DNA from 3 places in the Microbacterium sp. A8/3-1 genome. Region 3 is predicted to be linked to each of the others. Evidence: predicted binding sites of a transcription regulator. Region 3 holds the regulator's gene; each other region holds the start of a gene.
The links. The regulator LexA, encoded in region 3, represses DNA repair genes until DNA is damaged. The targets are predictions, from matches to a motif close to TCGAACANNTGTTCGA.

Region 1: the regulator LexA is predicted to act here: its motif matches at 1,236-1,251, upstream of recA (recombinase RecA).
Region 2: the regulator LexA is predicted to act here: its motif matches at 1,610-1,625, upstream of ABS642_RS12005 (Rv2578c family radical SAM protein).

Annotation. Positions count from the first base shown of each region.
Region 1 is NZ_CP158357.1:1,042,806-1,048,369, reverse strand. It holds gene ABS642_RS05310 (nicotinamide-nucleotide amidohydrolase family protein) at 1-481, shown strand, start outside; gene ABS642_RS05305 (helix-turn-helix transcriptional regulator) at 623-931, shown strand; gene ABS642_RS05300 (DUF3046 domain-containing protein) at 955-1,179, shown strand; gene recA (recombinase RecA) at 1,447-2,502, shown strand; gene ABS642_RS05290 (regulatory protein RecX) at 2,502-3,410, shown strand; gene miaB (tRNA (N6-isopentenyl adenosine(37)-C2)-methylthiotransferase MiaB) at 3,458-5,005, shown strand; gene miaA (tRNA (adenosine(37)-N6)-dimethylallyltransferase MiaA) at 5,002-5,564, shown strand, end outside.
Region 2 is NZ_CP158357.1:2,447,415-2,452,978, reverse strand. It holds gene ABS642_RS12010 (YaeQ family protein) at 1-446, opposite strand, end outside; gene ABS642_RS12005 (Rv2578c family radical SAM protein) at 484-1,602, opposite strand; gene ABS642_RS12000 (M15 family metallopeptidase) at 1,738-2,670, shown strand; gene ABS642_RS11995 (acyl-CoA dehydrogenase family protein) at 2,822-3,985, shown strand; gene ABS642_RS11990 (DUF222 domain-containing protein) at 4,207-5,547, shown strand.
Region 3 is NZ_CP158357.1:218,048-223,611, forward strand. It holds gene ABS642_RS01125 (prolyl oligopeptidase family serine peptidase) at 1-1,069, opposite strand, end outside; gene lexA (transcriptional repressor LexA) at 1,211-1,897, opposite strand; gene ABS642_RS01135 (LysM peptidoglycan-binding domain-containing protein) at 2,186-2,566, shown strand; gene ABS642_RS01140 (histidinol-phosphate transaminase) at 2,602-3,687, shown strand; gene hisB (imidazoleglycerol-phosphate dehydratase HisB) at 3,684-4,301, shown strand; gene hisH (imidazole glycerol phosphate synthase subunit HisH) at 4,298-4,933, shown strand; gene ABS642_RS01155 (AAA family ATPase) at 4,944-5,564, opposite strand, start outside.

The DNA of each region.
Region 1 (5,564 bases), 820 kb from region 3:
TTCCCCGGTGGCCGAGGTGCTGTCCGCACTGGAGCGTCGCGGATGGACGCTGGGTGTGGCGGAGTCCCTCACCGGCGGAGCGCTCTGTGCGGAGCTGGTGTCGATACCCGGCGCATCCGCGGTCCTGCTCGGGGGAGTGGTCGCCTACGCGACCCCGGTCAAGCACACCGTCCTCGGCGTGGACTCGGGAACACTGGCCGAGCATGGGCCCGTGCATCCGGAGGTCGCACGGCAGATGGCGGAAGGGGTGCGACGTGTCGTCGGCGTCGGTGGGCGTGCGGCCGACGTCGGGATATCGACGACGGGGATCGCCGGCCCGGATTCACCGGACGGCCAACCGGTCGGGACCGTGCACATCGGAGTCGTCACGCCCTTCGCCACGCAGACGCGGGAGCTGCACCTCGATGGCGACCGCGCCGCGATCCGTGCGCATTCCGTCTCCGACGCGCTCGGATTCCTGCTCGAGATGCTGCAGGAATAGTGGCGCGCATTCTGCGGTTGTCTCCGATGTGCTCACATTGAAACCACAGAGTGCAGGGGTAGATTCTGTGCAAGCCAAGGGGACTAGACTGGCTGTCTCATCGAGGGGGAACTCGGTGAATATAACGGGGAGGAGGTTCCGATGATTCTTGTACGACAGGAAATCGGCGATGTGCTGAGGGACTTCCGCCTGCAGAAGGGGCGCACCCTCCGGCAGGTCGCAAGCAAGGCTTCTGTCGCGCTCGGATACCTCAGTGAGGTCGAGCGGGGTCAGAAAGAGGCGTCGAGCGAGATCCTCGCCTCCGTCGCCGATGCGCTCGACGTACCCATCTCGACGATCATGCGCGAGGTCGGCGATCGCATCTCCGTGCTCGAGGGCATCCAGGTGTTCCCGGATGTCGTCCCCGATGACCTCGTGGCGTCGATCGAGCCCGAGCTCTCCCTGCACTGACCGTCTGCCGGCCCGGAGACAGGATGCGTCGTAGCGAGTTCCTTCGTGCCGTCGAGACGGAGTTCCAGGCCCGTGCCTCGTCGTTGGTGAACGATCTCGTTCTCGGTGCGCTCGGCAACCGGACCGCCGTCGAGGCTCTCGCCGACGGTGCACCGCCCCGCGACATCTGGCTCGCGCTCTGCGCGGAGATGGACGTGCCGGAGAACCGGCGACACGGCGTCGGCCGTCAGGAACCTCGGCGTCGCTGACGTCTCGCGTCACGTTCGAGTCGTGCGGTATCCGACACGCCGATCGCGGCGTGTCGTCGAAGATCTGTTCGAAGCGGGCGTAGTCTTCTGCACAAGTGGTCTCTGAGTTTCGTTCCACACGGTTCCCGGATACTCCGACGCAATGTCGGAGGCTCCTTCTACGGTGAGGAACAGGCCCAGAGCCATACGCCTTGTCGGAGAGCTACTCCCAGTCGGGAGTGCCGCGGCAGCCTACAGGCGGCACCACGCGAACAGAAGGAGCAGACCATGCCATCACCCGCCGACCGCGAGAAGTCCCTCGAGACAGCACTCGCCCAGATCGACCGCCAGTTCGGCAAGGGCTCGGTCATGCGCCTGGGAAGCGATGATCGCGCCCCTGTGGCCGTCATCCCGACCGGCTCCATCGCCCTCGACGTCGCTCTCGGCGTCGGAGGTCTTCCGCGTGGTCGCATCGTAGAGATCTACGGACCGGAGTCCTCCGGTAAGACGACGCTGACCCTCCACGCGATCGCGAACGCGCAGCGTGCCGGCGGCATCGCCGCATTCATCGATGCCGAGCACGCGCTCGACCCCGACTACGCGGCCAAGCTCGGCGTCGACATCGATGCGCTCCTCGTCTCGCAGCCCGACACGGGTGAGCAGGCACTCGAGATCGCCGACATGCTCGTGCGCTCCGGTGCGATCGACCTCATCGTCATCGACTCGGTGGCGGCTCTCGTGCCCCGTGCCGAGATCGAGGGCGAGATGGGCGACTCGCACGTGGGTCTGCAGGCGCGACTGATGTCGCAGGCTCTGCGAAAGCTCACCGGTGGTCTCAATCAGACGAACACCACGATGATCTTCATCAACCAGCTGCGCGAGAAGATCGGTGTCTTCTTCGGCTCTCCCGAGACCACGGCCGGCGGTAAGGCCCTGAAGTTCTACGCATCGGTGCGACTCGACATCCGCCGAATCGAAACGCTGAAGGACGGCACGGATGCGGTCGGTAACCGCACCAGGGTCAAGGTCGTCAAGAACAAGATGGCGCCGCCCTTCAAGCAGGCAGAGTTCGACATCCTCTACGGTGTCGGCATCTCGCGCGAAGGCAGCCTGATCGACTTCGGCGTCGAGCACGGGATCGTGAAGAAGTCGGGCTCCTGGTACACCTACGACGGTGACCAGCTGGGCCAGGGCAAGGAGAACGCCCGCACCTTCCTGCTCAACAACCCCGACGTCGCTCTGGCGATCGAGACGCAGATCAAGCAGAAGCTCGGCATCGGCGGGCACGTCGCACCCGAGGCTCCCGTGGCTGCTGACGAGCTCGCCGAGCGTCGTCCGGCCTGATGAGTGACACACGTGGGGGCGATTCCGAGCGGATCGCCCCCATCATCCCTCTCTTCGGCAAGAAGACCGCCGGCTCCGAGAACGCGCCTGCGTCGAAGTCGTCGTCTGCGGCTGATGCAGGCACAGCTGAAGCGGTCGTGCCACGCCGTACCGGCGATTCCGGACTGTGGCGTTCGACGTGGGACGGTCCGTCTGAGCCGACGCCCATCGGCGACGCGCGAGAGATCGGCACGCCGAGTGACCGCCACCCGGCGCGAGGGGCAGCGGCGGCGAAGGCTGCAGGACCGGAGAAGTCGCCGGCGGAGAAGTCGCCGGCGGAGAAATCTGCACCGAAGCTTCGCGCCCTGCGCGATCTTCAGGCCGCACTGGACGACGACGGCTCGGAGCCCGTGCAGTCACCTGACGAGATCCGCGCCACCGCCGAGGAATCGCTGCTCCGTAAACTTCGAGCCAAGTCGCTCTCCATCTCTGAGGCCCGGCTGGTTCTCCGCGGACACGGCCTCGAAGCAGGTCAGATCGACGATGTGATCGACGACTTCACCCGGCGACGATATCTTGACGATGCCGTCCTCGCCGGTCTGCTCGTCACGTCCGGAGTCGAGCGGAAGGGGCAGGGGAGAGTCGCGCTGTCTCGGGCCCTGTCGCAGCGCGGTCTTCCGCGTGACGTGATCGACGCGGCCCTCGACGAACTGCCCGACGACGATTCCGAGCGCGCTCTCGAGTACGCCCGCAGCAAGGCCCGGTCGATGGCCAGACTCGACAACGACACGGCCGTGCGTCGCCTCGTCGGCCAGCTTTCGCGCCGCGGATACAACGGCGCGGTGGCGATGAACGCAGCGAAGACAGCGCTGCGCGAGGTCTCGTCCGGTGGCTCATCGTCGGGTGTCCGCTTCGTGGATTCAGACTGAGCCGCGTCGCTCCTCGGGCTGTGATCCGCTCGTACAATGGGAGGATCATGACTATCCCGCGCAGCGAACCGACGATCATCAGCGCGTCGTCGGCGGCCATCGATGTCGACGGCCGACAGCGTTCCTACGAAGTGCGCACCTTCGGGTGCCAGATGAACGTCCACGACTCGGAACGTCTGTCCGGTTCTCTGGAGAGCGCCGGATACGTCCGCGCGTCCGAGGGCAGCGAGGCCGACGTGGTGATCATCAACACGTGCGCGGTGCGCGACAATGCGGCCGGCAAGCTCTACGGCACGCTCGGGCATCTCGCCTCCGTGAAGCGCCGCAAGGACGGCATGCAGATCGCCGTGGGCGGCTGCCTCGCACAGATGGACAAGCAGGCCGTGCTCGACAAGGCGCCCTGGGTCGACGTCGTCTTCGGCACGCACAACATGGGCTCGCTGCCCGGTCTCCTCGAGCGTGCACGCCACAACGGCGACGCCGAGCTCGAGATCCTCGAGTCTCTCGAAGTCTTCCCGTCGACGCTGCCGACCAAGAGAGACTCGGCTCACAGTGGCTGGGTCTCGATCTCGGTCGGCTGCAACAACACCTGCACGTTCTGCATCGTGCCGAGCCTGCGCGGCAAGGAGAAGGACCGTCGTCCCGGTGACATCCTGAACGAGCTCCGACTGCTCGTCGACGACGGCGCGATCGAGGTCACGCTGCTCGGACAGAACGTGAACTCCTACGGCGTCGAGTTCGGCGACCGTCAGGCGTTCGGCAAGCTGCTGCGCGCAGCCGGCGAGATCGAGGGCCTCGAGCGCATCCGCTTCACGAGTCCGCACCCCGCCGCCTTCACCGACGATGTCATCGACGCCATGGCCGAGACGCCGAGCGTGATGCCGCAACTCCACATGCCGCTCCAGTCCGGAAGCGACCGCATCCTCAAGGCGATGCGGCGGTCGTACCGCAGTGAACGGTTCCTCGGCATCCTCGACCGCGTCCGCGAGCGCATCCCGCACGCCGCGATCACGACCGACATCATCGTCGGCTTCCCGGGTGAGACCGAGGAGGACTTCGAGGACACCATGCGCGTCGTCGAGCAGGCGCGTTTCTCGGGAGCCTTCACGTTCCAGTATTCGATCCGAGAGGGCACGCCCGCCGCGACGATGGAAGACCAGGTGCCGAAGGAGATCGTCCAGGCCCGGTACAACCGTCTGATCGCCCTCCAGGAGCGCATCTCCCTGGAGGAGAACCAGAAGCAGATCGGCCGCGAGATCCACGTGCTCGTCTCGACGGGCGAGGGCAAGAAGGATGCCGAGACGCACCGCCTCACCGGTCGCGGGGAGGACAACCGCCTCGTGCACTTCGAGGTGACCCCCGGCTCCGACCTGCCGCGACCCGGCGACGTCGTCACCGTGACCGTCACGCACGCGGCCCCCTTCCACCTGCTCGCCGACGACCCCACGGGTGCACCCTTGCGAATCCGGCGTACCCGCGGCGGAGACGCTTGGGACCGCGCGCAGTCCGAGTCCTGCGCCGTGCCGGCTCCGACCTCGGACGGCGGCCCCCGAGCCGTTTCCCTCGGTCTTCCCACTCTGCGCGTCGGCGTGTGACCGACGGCCCGCGACTCTGGGCCGTCGTCGGCGCGACCGGCACCGGCAAGAGCGACCTCGCTCTCGACCTCGCTGAGGCTCTGCGTTCGCAGGGCAACCCCGCGGAGATCGTGAACGCGGATGCCATGCAGCTTTATCGGGGCATGGACATCGGCACCGCCAAGCTTCCGGTCGCCGAGCGACGAGGTATCCCGCATCATCTCTTCGACGTCCGCGAGGTCGATCAGGAGGCCGCGGTCGCCTGGTACCAGCCGCAGGCGCGGACGGCGATCACGTCTATCCACGAGCGCGGGGGAGACGCGATCCTCGTCGGCGGCTCCGGTCTCTACGTCTCGAGCGTCGTCTACGAGTTCCACTTCCCCCCGCGCGACCCGGCGATCCGCGAGCGGCTGGAGCGGGAGCTGGAAGCGGATGGGCCGGACGTCCTCCTGGAGCGCCTGCGGGCACGGGATCCGGTGACCGCGGCGCGCATCGACCCCCGCAACGGTCGACGTGTCGTCCGCGCGTTGGAGGTCCTCGAGCAGGGCGGGGCCACGCACGGCGCTGCGCTCCCCGAGCA
Region 2 (5,564 bases), 2.2 Mb from region 3:
TTGCGTCGCTCGATCAGCGCCGCCGCGGCGTCGATGAAGCCAGGGTCGAAGCTGTAGACACGGATGGCGTCGGACCGGTGGATCTTCTTCCCCGCCCACGGCGCCATGACCTTCGCGGGGTCACGGTGCGTGTAGACGACGGTGCGCTCGGCGAGGCGGCTGCCGTAGTGCAGACGCTCGGCATCGGGCGCCCCGATCTCGATCCACGCCATGATCGCCCCGGTCATGTCACGCACGATCACCGCGGGCTCCTCGGTCGACGAGATGCCGTCGCCGAAGGCGATCCCCTCCGCGTGCTCGAGGCCGTGGGCCAGGACGCGGGTGACCATGTAGGCGTCCGTCTCGGACGGATGCCGGGCGACGCGCAACGCGTAGTCCTCGTAGACGCCCCGATCGGTGTCGGCCAGTTGGACGTCGAACGTGTGCATCGTGGAGCCGGTAGCCATAACCACCGAGCCTACGCGGCTGCGGCGGCGCGACCGGTCAGAACAGCATCGGCTGCGCGGGGGATGCCGCGCCCGACCTCGTCGTCCGGAACGTGACGGCCGTGCTCGAGGAGCCGGCGCTCTGATCGCCACCCTGGCGCCAGATCGACTCGACGTGACCCTGCCCCGGACGGATTCCGCGCTGCGGATAGTCGTCTTCGTGTCGGCCGTCGAGGCCATGCATGTGGATCAGCGGACGCGCACGCTTGGCGAGCCATTGCCGGTAGCCCTTCGGGGCCTCGGCGGAGACGCCGGGGTACAGCCCGCGGTACGACGAGACGAGGTCGGGGCGCGCCTCGCCGAGCCACTGGAAGAACCACGGCTTCACTCCCGCGCGGAGGTGCAGCGCGCCGTAGATCACGCTGCGGGCTCCGGCGGTCTTGATGCGGGCCAGCGCGTCGTCGATGGCGGCGACCGAGTCGGTCATGTGGGGCATGATCGGCATCAGGAACACGGTCACTCGGAACCCGGCATCCGCCAGCGCCCGCACGGTGTCGAGCCGAGCCTGGGTCGTCGGGGCTCCGGGTTCGATCGCCTTCTGCAGGTCGTCGTCGTACATGGCGATCGACATCTGCACGTCGACGGGCACGCGCTCGGCAGCCTTCACGAGCAGCGGGATGTCCCGCCGGATCAGCGTGCCCTTGGTGAGGATCGACATCGGTGTGCCGGACGCCGCGAGCGTCTCGATGATCCCCGGCATCAGCTTGTAGCGCCCCTCGGCCCGCTGGTACGGGTCGGTGTTGGTCCCGAGCGCGACGGTCTCGTGCTGCCAGCTGCCCTTGCGCAGCTCTTTCTCGAGCACCTCGACGACGTTCACCTTGACGACGATCTGCGAGTCGAAGTCGGCGCCCCCGTCGAGGTCGAGATACTCGTGTGTTCCGCGGGCGAAGCAGTAGACGCAGGCATGACTGCATCCACGGTACGGATTGATCGTCCACGCGAACGGCATCCTCGAAGCGCCCGGAACATGGTTCAACGCGGACTTCGAGAGCACCTCGTGGAACGTCATGCCGGCGAACTCGGGGGTCGTCACCGACCGCAGCACGCTCGACCGGTCTTCGAGACCGGGGAGTGCCGCGGCATCCGTCTCTCCGAGCTTCTGACCCTGCCATCGCATGCTTCATTCGAACATGTGAACGAAGTTAACGCAAGCGAGATTCGAAGTAATGTGCCATGATCCGCGGATGGCTTGAAGGTCGATATGTCGCAACCCGTACTCGCGTGATGGCCGTGTCGGGGGAGAATGGGAGCGATGCTTTCCTCGCCGCACGCCCAGCACGCGGCTCCGCGCTCCCCGATCCGCGGTCCCGCACTGCCCATCGGTGTCGCCGTGACCGCGATCGGGATGCTGTTCTCGATCGCGTCCGCACCGATGGACACGTCGGTCGAGCCCGCGTCGATGCCGGAGCCGGTCGCGGTGGTGCAGGTGCCGACGGTGAAGGTGGGGGCGACCATCGCGGCCGATCCGTGCGCCGAGCCCTCGGTGCTGGAGTCGCTGGCGAGCGGCGACGATGCGGCGACGATCGCCGGCTTCGGCGGGGGCGAGAACTTCCGGGCTGCTGTCGTCGCGGGGAACGCGCCGTGCATCTCGCTCAGCGATCCGTCGCGGCTCTGGGTGGTCGTCAACAAGACCCGCCCGCTGGATCCGATCGAGTTCGAGCCTGCGTCGCTGGACTCGGTGCCCCTGCAGATGACGACGCTCTCCGGGCTCGTGCGCTCGGACGTCGCGGTCGCTGTCGGCCAGATGGCCGATGCGGCCTCGGCAGCCGGCATCGGGGTCATCGGGGCGAACAACGGCTACCGGTCCTACAGCCTGCAGGTGTCGACGTACGATTCGCATGTCCGCGCCGAGGGGCAGGAGGGGGCGGATGCCGGTTCGGCCAGGCCCGGCCACAGCGAGCACCAGACGGGGCTCGCGCTCGACGTGGTCGCGTGCGGAGGGGGCTGCGGAGGGCTCGACGACTTCGGCGCCACGGCGCAGAGCGACTGGGTCGCTGCGCACGCCTGGGAGTACGGGTTCATCGTCCGCTACGAGGGCGTCGGCACCCCGGTGACCGGATATTCGCCCGAGCCGTGGCACCTGCGCTATGTCGGCGTCGACATCGCTGCCGCCTATCACGCGGGCGGATTCCACACGCTCGAGGAGTTCTTCGGGCTGCCCGCGGCGCCCGACTACGCCTACTGACCCGGCCGGACTGCCGGGTTTGCGGCATCCCACAAGCGCGGTACCCAGTGTCACCTTCTGTGGGATGCATTCTCACAATGACCTGCTGTGCGTCGGCATCCGGACATAGAATCGCCGGAGCAATGAGGCACGACACGTTCAGGAGGATCGCATGGAACGCGACATCTACGAAGAGGATCACGAGGCATTCCGCGACCTCGTCAAGGATTTCGTCAAGCGCTACGTCACCAACGAGACGATCGAGAAGTGGAACGCCGACGGCGAGGTCGACCGGGCCACGATGCTCGCCGCGGGCGAGGCTGGGATCATCGGCCTGTCGGTTCCCGAGGAGTTCGGCGGCGCCGGGATGCTGCAGGACTACCGCTTCCGTGCCGTCGTGAACGAAGAGGTCATCGCGGCCGGTGCGGGTTCGCTCGCCGGCGCGTTCGGCATCCAGGACGACCTGGCCGTGCCGTACCTCGTGCACATGGGCACGCAGGAGCAGAAGGAGAAGTGGCTGCCCCGCATGGCCACCGGTGAGGTCGTCGGCGCTCTCGCCATGACCGAACCCGGTGCCGGATCCGACCTCCGTGGCATCAAGACCACCGCGAAGAAGGTGGACGGCGGCTACATCGTCAACGGTGCGAAGACCTTCATCTCCTCCGGCGCCACCGCCGACCTCGTCGTCACATTCGTGAAGACGGGCGAGGGCAACCGTCCCGACGCGTTCAGCCTCGTGCTGATCGAGAACGGCATGGAGGGCTTCGACCACGGCAAGAAGCTCCACAAGATGGGCTTCCAGGGTCACGACACCGCCGAGCTGTCGTTCAGCGACGTGTTCGTGCCCGAGGAGAACCTCATCGGCGGCGTCGAGGGCAAGGGCTTCGTGCAGCTCATGATGAACCTGCCCCTCGAGCGTCTGTCGATCGGTGTCGCCGGAGCTGCGGCCGCGCAGGCCGCGCTCGACTGGACCGTCGCGTACACGAAGGACCGCGAGGCCTTCGGCGAGCGGATCATCGACTTCCAGAACACCCGCTTCAAGATCGCCGACATGGCCACCACGGTCGACGCGCTCTGGGCCTACATCGACCGCGCACTGCTCGCCTACTCGAAGGGCAAGCTCTCGGCCGAAGAGGCCGCGAAGGTCAAGTTCTGGGCGACCGAGCGCGAGTGGGAGGTGCTCGACACCGGCGTGCAGCTGCACGGAGGCTACGGCTACATCACCGAGTATCCGATCGCCCGTGCCTTCCTCGACGCCCGCGTGCACCGCATCTACGGCGGCACGAACGAGATCATGCGTGAGATCGTCGGACGGCAGATCGCGGGGAAGCGGTAGGGCCGTGATCTGATCTGCATCGGGAGCGCACGTCCGGGGATGGTTCCTGGACGTGCGCTTCTGTCTGTGGGAGTGGTGGCGGCTCCAGAGTGATCTTCACGGTCTTCCGAACTGCATGATCGGCGGATGACGACGAGCGGGTCGCGGAGCATCGGCGATATGCCGGGAATGTGTTCGAACAAAGATTCGAATGTCGGGCCATTCGCGGGTAGAATTGGGGCATGTCGAAGCTCACCGGATTGCATGAGGCGTTCACCCGCCTCGCTGCGGTGTGGGCGGATGCCGATTGCCCCACGGACCTGTCGCGGGAGCAGCTGATCGCCGTGAATGCCGCGATGGGGCTCGTGCAGCGACGACTGGATGCCGCGCACGCCGACGTCGCCGCGCGGATCGCGCACGAGTCTCGGCGTGAGCTCGGGGCGGGGAGCCTCGCGAAGGAGCAGGGCTTCCGGACGGCGGCGAAACTGCTCGCCGCGACCGGAGGGGTGTCGATGGGAGACGCGTCCCGCCTGGTGAAGGTGGGGGAGGCCACCGCACCCCGGACCGACCTGTTGGGTGGGCGGTTGCCTGCCCGGTACGAGCTGCTGCGCGAAGCGCTGGCGTCGGGCGCTCTCGGAGTGCAGGTGACGGCGCTGATCGTCGGTTTGTTGGACCGGTGCCGCGTGGTCGCCGGGGCGGAGCGCATCGGGCTGGCGGAAGAAGTGCTCGCTGAGCGGTGCACGGGACTGGGGCTGGACGATGTCCGCAAGCTGATCGCTCGCGCCGAAGCGTGGTTGGACCCCGACGGCATGCAACCGAAAGACGACGAACGCCGCGCGAAGCGGTCGGTGAACATCTTCGAACGGGACGGGATGGTGCACCTGAACGCGGTCCTCGATGCTGAGACCGCAGCTCCGGTGGTGACCGCGATCCGCGGGTTCGTGACCGCCGCTTTCGCGGCGCGGGCCGATGCCCCGAATCCGGAGGCCCCGGATGCCGACCGGCGCACGGTGGCGATGATCCAGGCCGATGCCCTCGCGATGTTCTGCGCGCACGTCCTCGGGTGCGAGTCTCGAGTGCCGCTCGCCGGTGCCACCGTGGTGGTCAGGTTGACGTTGGACGATCTCCGCGGTGGATCCGGGGCGGCGACCGTCGATGGACTCGATCAGCCGGTGAACATCGGGGCCGCGCGGCGGATGGCCGCCGGGGCCGGGATCATCCCGTGGGTCTGCGGCGGCGGGAGCGAGGTCCTCGACTGGGGGCGGGAGAAACGCCTCTTCACCCGAGCCCAACGCCTCGCCCTCGTGGAGAGAGATGGCGGCTGCGCGATGTGCGGTCTGCCACCGGGGATGACGAAAGCGCACCACATCCGATGGTGGACGAGGGACAACGGCCCCACCGATCTCAGCAACGGGGTGCTGTTGTGCGAGACGTGCCACCACCGGATCCATGACAACGGATGGGACATCCGCATCGACGGAACCGGCGTCGCCGCGAGAGTGTGGTTCATCCCGCCCGCCTACGTCGACCCCGCCCGCACGCCTCGCACCGGCGGCCGCCATCGCTTCGACATCGCCGCATGAACGACGACTCCGGCCGT
Region 3 (5,564 bases):
TCCAGGCCGTGTCGACCGGTTCTCCGCCCGTGACGGCGACCGTCTCGCCGGAGTCCAGGTCGACGCACCAGACGCCGGGCGTCGTCGTCGAGCTGTTGCCGGAGAGCAGCACGCGCGAGCCGGACACGTCGTCGACGCTCACGTGGCCGTCGCAGGGGACATCGAGTGTGCGGGTGGTGCCGTCAGCGGCGATCTCGACGACCTCATCGCGGCCGTTCGTACGCACGGCGACGATGCGGCCGTCATCGAGGGGCTGGTACCAGCGGTTGCCGAGCACCCAGAGGCCGTAGCCGGTGTCGGCGTCGCTCGAAGTGATCGCCTCCGGAGTGTTCACACGCGCCAGCGGGTCCAGGGACAGACGCTGCAACTGCCAGCGGCCGGTCGGGTCGTCGGCGTAGAGCAGCTCGGTGTCGCTCACCCATTCGGGCTGGAGGGCGGCGGTGGTCGAGACCGATGCGAACGACTGGTTCCCGATCGTCGTGACCGAAAGGAGTGCACTCTCCCACGGCATCCGCACCCCGCTCCACTCGACCCACGCGATCCGTGCCCCATCGGGGGAGAGAGCGGGATGCGCGAAGAACGCACTGCCCTGCACCAGGACGCCGATCGCCGTCGGATCGTCTGCCGCAGACCCGTCCGTCGGGATCTCCACGATCCCGCGGATCTGCGGATCTCCGCGAAGGTCCTCCCGCACGGCGAGAAGGCGCCCCTGCTGCAGGCTGAGCCCACCGTGCGATGACCCCGCGGCGGTGAGCGGCATCGGAGATGCACCAGGCGCGAGCCGGTAGACGCGCTGGTCGCCCGCGTCGACGAAGTACAGCGTGCCATCGGCATCCGCCGTCCAGGCCCCGCCCCCGTACTCGTGCACGCGCGACCGCGCACTCCACGGCGCGGGGAGGATCACCGCGCCGTTCGAGCTGCGGACGGTCACGCGCCCTCCCTCGGCAGGGACCGACTCGCCCCACCAGATCTCCGAGCCGACGAACCGTGCGCCGTCGATGCGAGGAGCGGATCCCGCGACGGATGCGGCGGAGAAGGGGGAAGGCCAGGAACCGTACGGTGACGACATGTTTCGAGCCTAGGCGGCATGCGCTGCGGCGCGTGAGCTGTGCATGTCCGGGCACGCTGTGAAAGCGAAAGCCGCCCTCCTGAACGTCCAGGAGGGCGGCTTTCGTGGTCGTGATCGACGGATGCCGGTCGACCATGCCGGTCAGACCGCGCGGAGCACCGCCACGACCTTGCCGAGCACGGTGGCCTCGTCGCCGAGGATGGGCTCGAACGCGGAGTTGCGGGGGAGCAGCCAGGTGTGCCCGTCGCGGCGGCGGAAGGTCTTCACCGTCGCCTCGTCGTCGAGCATGGCGGCGACGATCTCGCCGTTCTCCGCGCTGTTCTGCGAGCGGATGACGACCCAGTCGCCGTCGCAGATCGCCGCATCGATCATCGACTCGCCCGAGACCTTGAGCATGAAGAGGTCGCCCTTGCCCACCAGCTGGCGGGGGAGAGGGAAGATCTCCTCGACCTGCTGCTCCGCGGTGATGGGTACGCCCGCCGCGATCCGGCCGACGAGGGGGACGAGTGCGGCATCGCCGACCGGTGTGGCCACGTCTGCCGGGTTCTCGCCGCTCGTGCCGGGAAGGTCGATCAGCACCTCCATCGCGCGGGTCTTGCCCGGGTCGCGGCGGAGGTAGCCGCTCAGCTCGAGCTGACCGAGCTGGTGGGTCACGCTCGAGAGCGACTTGAGCCCGACCGCGTCGCCGATCTCGCGCATGCTCGGCGGGTAGCCGTGGTGGGCGATGGAGGTCTGGATGACCTCGAGGATCGCCATCTGCTTCGGGCTGAGGCTCTTCCGACGGCGCGTCCGAGGAGCCTCCTGCTCCGGGGCTGAGTTCTCGCTCATGATGCTCCTTCAGTACGCGATCCGACGTTCCTCTTCGAATGTCGGAGGCCCGTGGTGGGGTGTTCTTATCGAAACCGTATCCGAGTATCGGGCCGATCTGGAAGATCTGTTCGAGCGTGTCGGAAGATTCGGGGATCCGATTTCGAAGAACAGTTGACAGATGTTCGAACTCGAAGATATCTTCGGAACGTAGCTTCGCATTCACGGCTCCCGGCCGAGATGCGAATGCGAACGCTACGCCAACTTCACCGCCGGCCCAGCCGACGGGGACTGGGTAAGGAGCCCGACATGAGCAGCATCAGCATCAGCACCGCAGCGGTCATCCCGGCACGTCCGGCGACGCGGTCGCGGTTGCGACTGACCGCTCGTGGCCGTGGCGTCCTGCTGGCCGTCGCCGCGGTTCCGCTCGCGATCGGCATCGCGGTCGCAGCGATCAGCGGTGGCAGCGCCATCGCCGCGAGCGACGACACCGCAGGCAGCTTCAGCACGGCCGACTTCCAGACGGTGACGGTCCTCCCGGGCGACACGCTCTGGTCGATCGCGAACACGGTCGCCCCGACCGCCGACCCGCGAGACGTGATCGGCGAGATCAGCCGGCTCAACATGCTGCGCGGTGGAGCACTGCAGATCGGCCAGGAGCTCGCGATCCCGGCGCAGTACGCGGACTGACGTCACGCGGTGGGCACGCGGCCTAGCATGGAAGGGTGACTTCCTCACTCGACGCCCTCCCGCTCCGTGATGATCTGCGCGGGCTCACCCCGTACGGTGCGCCGCAGGCACCACTCCCGATCGCGCTGAACGTCAACGAGAACACGCATCCGGTTCCCGACGCTGTCGCGAGCGACATCCTCGACGACATCGCCGTCGCGCTCCGCGATGTGAACCGGTACCCGGATCGCGAGTTCACGACACTGCGAGAGGGATTCGCGGATTACCTCGGCCACGGTCTCATGCCGGATCAGATCTGGGCGGGCAACGGCTCCAACGAGGTCCTCCAGCACATCCTCCAGGCCTTCGGCGGCCCCGGACGCACGGCGTTCAGCTTCGCCCCGACGTACTCGATGTACCCGCTCATCTCGCAGGGCACGGGTGCGCGCTGGATCGCCGGCACGCGCCAGCCGGACTACACGATCACGCCCGACGAGGCGGCGGAGCAGGTCCGCGCGGTTGATCCCGACGTGATCCTGCTGTGCTCGCCGAACAACCCGACGGGCACCCCGCTCGGACTCGACGTGATCGAAGCGGTGTACGAAGAGGCACGCGGCATCGTCGTCGTGGACGAGGCCTATCAGGAGTTCGCGCCGCGCGACGCGGCATCCGCTCTGACCCTGCTCGAGGGGCGTCCGCGCCTCGCCGTCTCGCGAACGATGAGCAAGGCGTTCGCGTTCGCCGGCGCCCGCGTGGGGTACCTCGCAGCGGATCCGGCCTTCATCGACGCGCTGCGCCTCGTGCGGCTGCCGTATCACCTCAGCGCCCTCACCCAGGCGGCCGCGGTCGCGGCACTGCGCAACTCCGACGTCATGCTCGGCATGGTCGAGGAGATCATCGAGCAGCGCGACCGCATCTCGGCGACGCTCGAGGCTCTGGGCTACACGCCTCACGAGTCCTGGTCGAACTTCGTGCTCTTCGGCGGCGTCGCCGACCCTCGTGCGACGTGGCAGCAGCTCTACGATCGGGGCGTGCTCATCCGCGACGTCGGCATTCCCGGCCACCTCCGCGTGACGGCCGGCACGGAGGCCGAGACGACCGCGTTCCTCGACGCCCTCGCCTCGATAGGATCGGCTTCATGAGCACTCTCGCCCAGAACCCGCGCACCGCGAGCCGTGTGCGCAGCACGTCGGAGTCCACCGTCGAGCTCGAACTGAACCTCGACGGCACCGGTGCATCGCGCATCGACACCTCCGTGCCGTTCTTCGACCACATGCTCACCGCCTTCGCGAAGCACTCGCTGACCGACCTCACGGTCCGCGCATCGGGCGACACGAACATCGACGCGCACCACACCGTCGAAGACGTCTCCATCGTGCTCGGCCAGGCCATCCTGCAGGCACTCGGCGACAAGTCCGGCATCTCCCGCTACGGCGATGCGCTGGTCCCGCTCGATGAGGCTCTCGCGCAGGCCGTCGTCGACATCTCCGGACGCCCGTACCTCGTGCACGAGGGGGAGCCGGCAGGGTTCGAGCACCACCTCATCGGCGGGCACTTCACGGGATCGCTCGTGCGCCACGTGTTCGAGGCGATCGCCTTTAACGCCGCCCTGACGGTGCACGTCCGCGTGCTCGGAGGTCGCGACCCCCACCACATCGCCGAGGCGGAGTTCAAGGCCTTCGCCCGCGCGTTCCGGCAGGCCAAGGCCCTCGATCCGCTGGTCGACGGCGTGCCCTCGACCAAGGGCGCGCTGTGAGCCGAGCGCCCAGGGTCGCCGTCTTCGACTACGAGTCGGGCAACGTCCACTCGGCCGTCAAAGCCCTCGTCGCCGCGGGCGCGGATGCCGTCCTCACCCGCGATCGCAAGGAGTCGCTCGAGGCCGACGGGCTCCTGGTTCCAGGCGTCGGGGCGTTCCAGGCCGTGCGCGACGCGCTGCACGCGCATGGGGGAGACGAGATCATCGACCGTCGCCTCGCCGGTGGCCGACCGGTGCTCGGCATCTGCGTCGGCATGCAGGTGCTGTTCACGCACGGCGTCGAGCGCGGCCACGACACCGAAGGACTCGGCGAGTGGCCCGGTGCGGTCACCGAGCTCAACGCCCCGGTGCTGCCGCACATGGGCTGGAACACGGTCGAACCCGGTGCCGACAGCATCCTGTTCCGCGGAATCGAGCAGGAGCGCTTCTACTTCGTGCACTCGTACGCCGCGCAGTCCTGGGAACTCGACGTCATCCCGCCGTTCCCTCAGCCCGTGCTCACCTGGTCGACGTACGGCGACCCGTTCCTCGCCGCCGTGGAGAACGGTCCGCTCTCGGCGACGCAGTTCCACCCCGAGAAGTCGGGCGAAGCCGGCATCCAGCTGCTGCGGAACTGGGTCGAAAGCCTCTGACGGCGACGGCTCAGAAGTCTCGGGCGACCGATGCTCCGGCGGCCAGCCAGGCGCGCTGGGTACGCTTCGCGAGTGCGCCGTAGCGCAGGTGCCCATCGACCATCTCGTGGTCGAACGGGATGCTGACGACGTCGCGGGCCAGCGCCCGATAGCCGCTCACGACGTGCTCGATGTCGGCCGCGGTCGCCTTGGGGTCGGCCTGGGAGACCACGACGACCGACTCCCGAGCGAGCCGCGCTGAACGCTCGTCGCGATCCTCGAGCGCCTCGAGGAGCAGTGCGCCGGCCTCGGCGTGATCGGCGCGCGTGGTCGTGGCGACCACCAGCTGATCCGCGTGGTCGATCATGCGGAGCCACATGGGATCGGATTCGTCGTTGCCCGAGTCGATGATGATCAGTCGGTAGAACTTCGCCGCCACGGCATGGATGGCGTCGACGTCGTCCGGACGCAGCCGGTTCTCGTGCGCGAGCCGGATGGGCTTCGAGCGCAGCACGTCGTACTTCTCCCGAGGCTGGTGGTGCATGAAATGCGCGAGGTCGGCAGATTGGGCGCCGGTGCCGAGCAGTCTTCCGGCTTCGGGGAGGAGCTCGAGCAGCGTGCGGTCGTGCGGTCCGGTGTCGGTGCGCCAGCC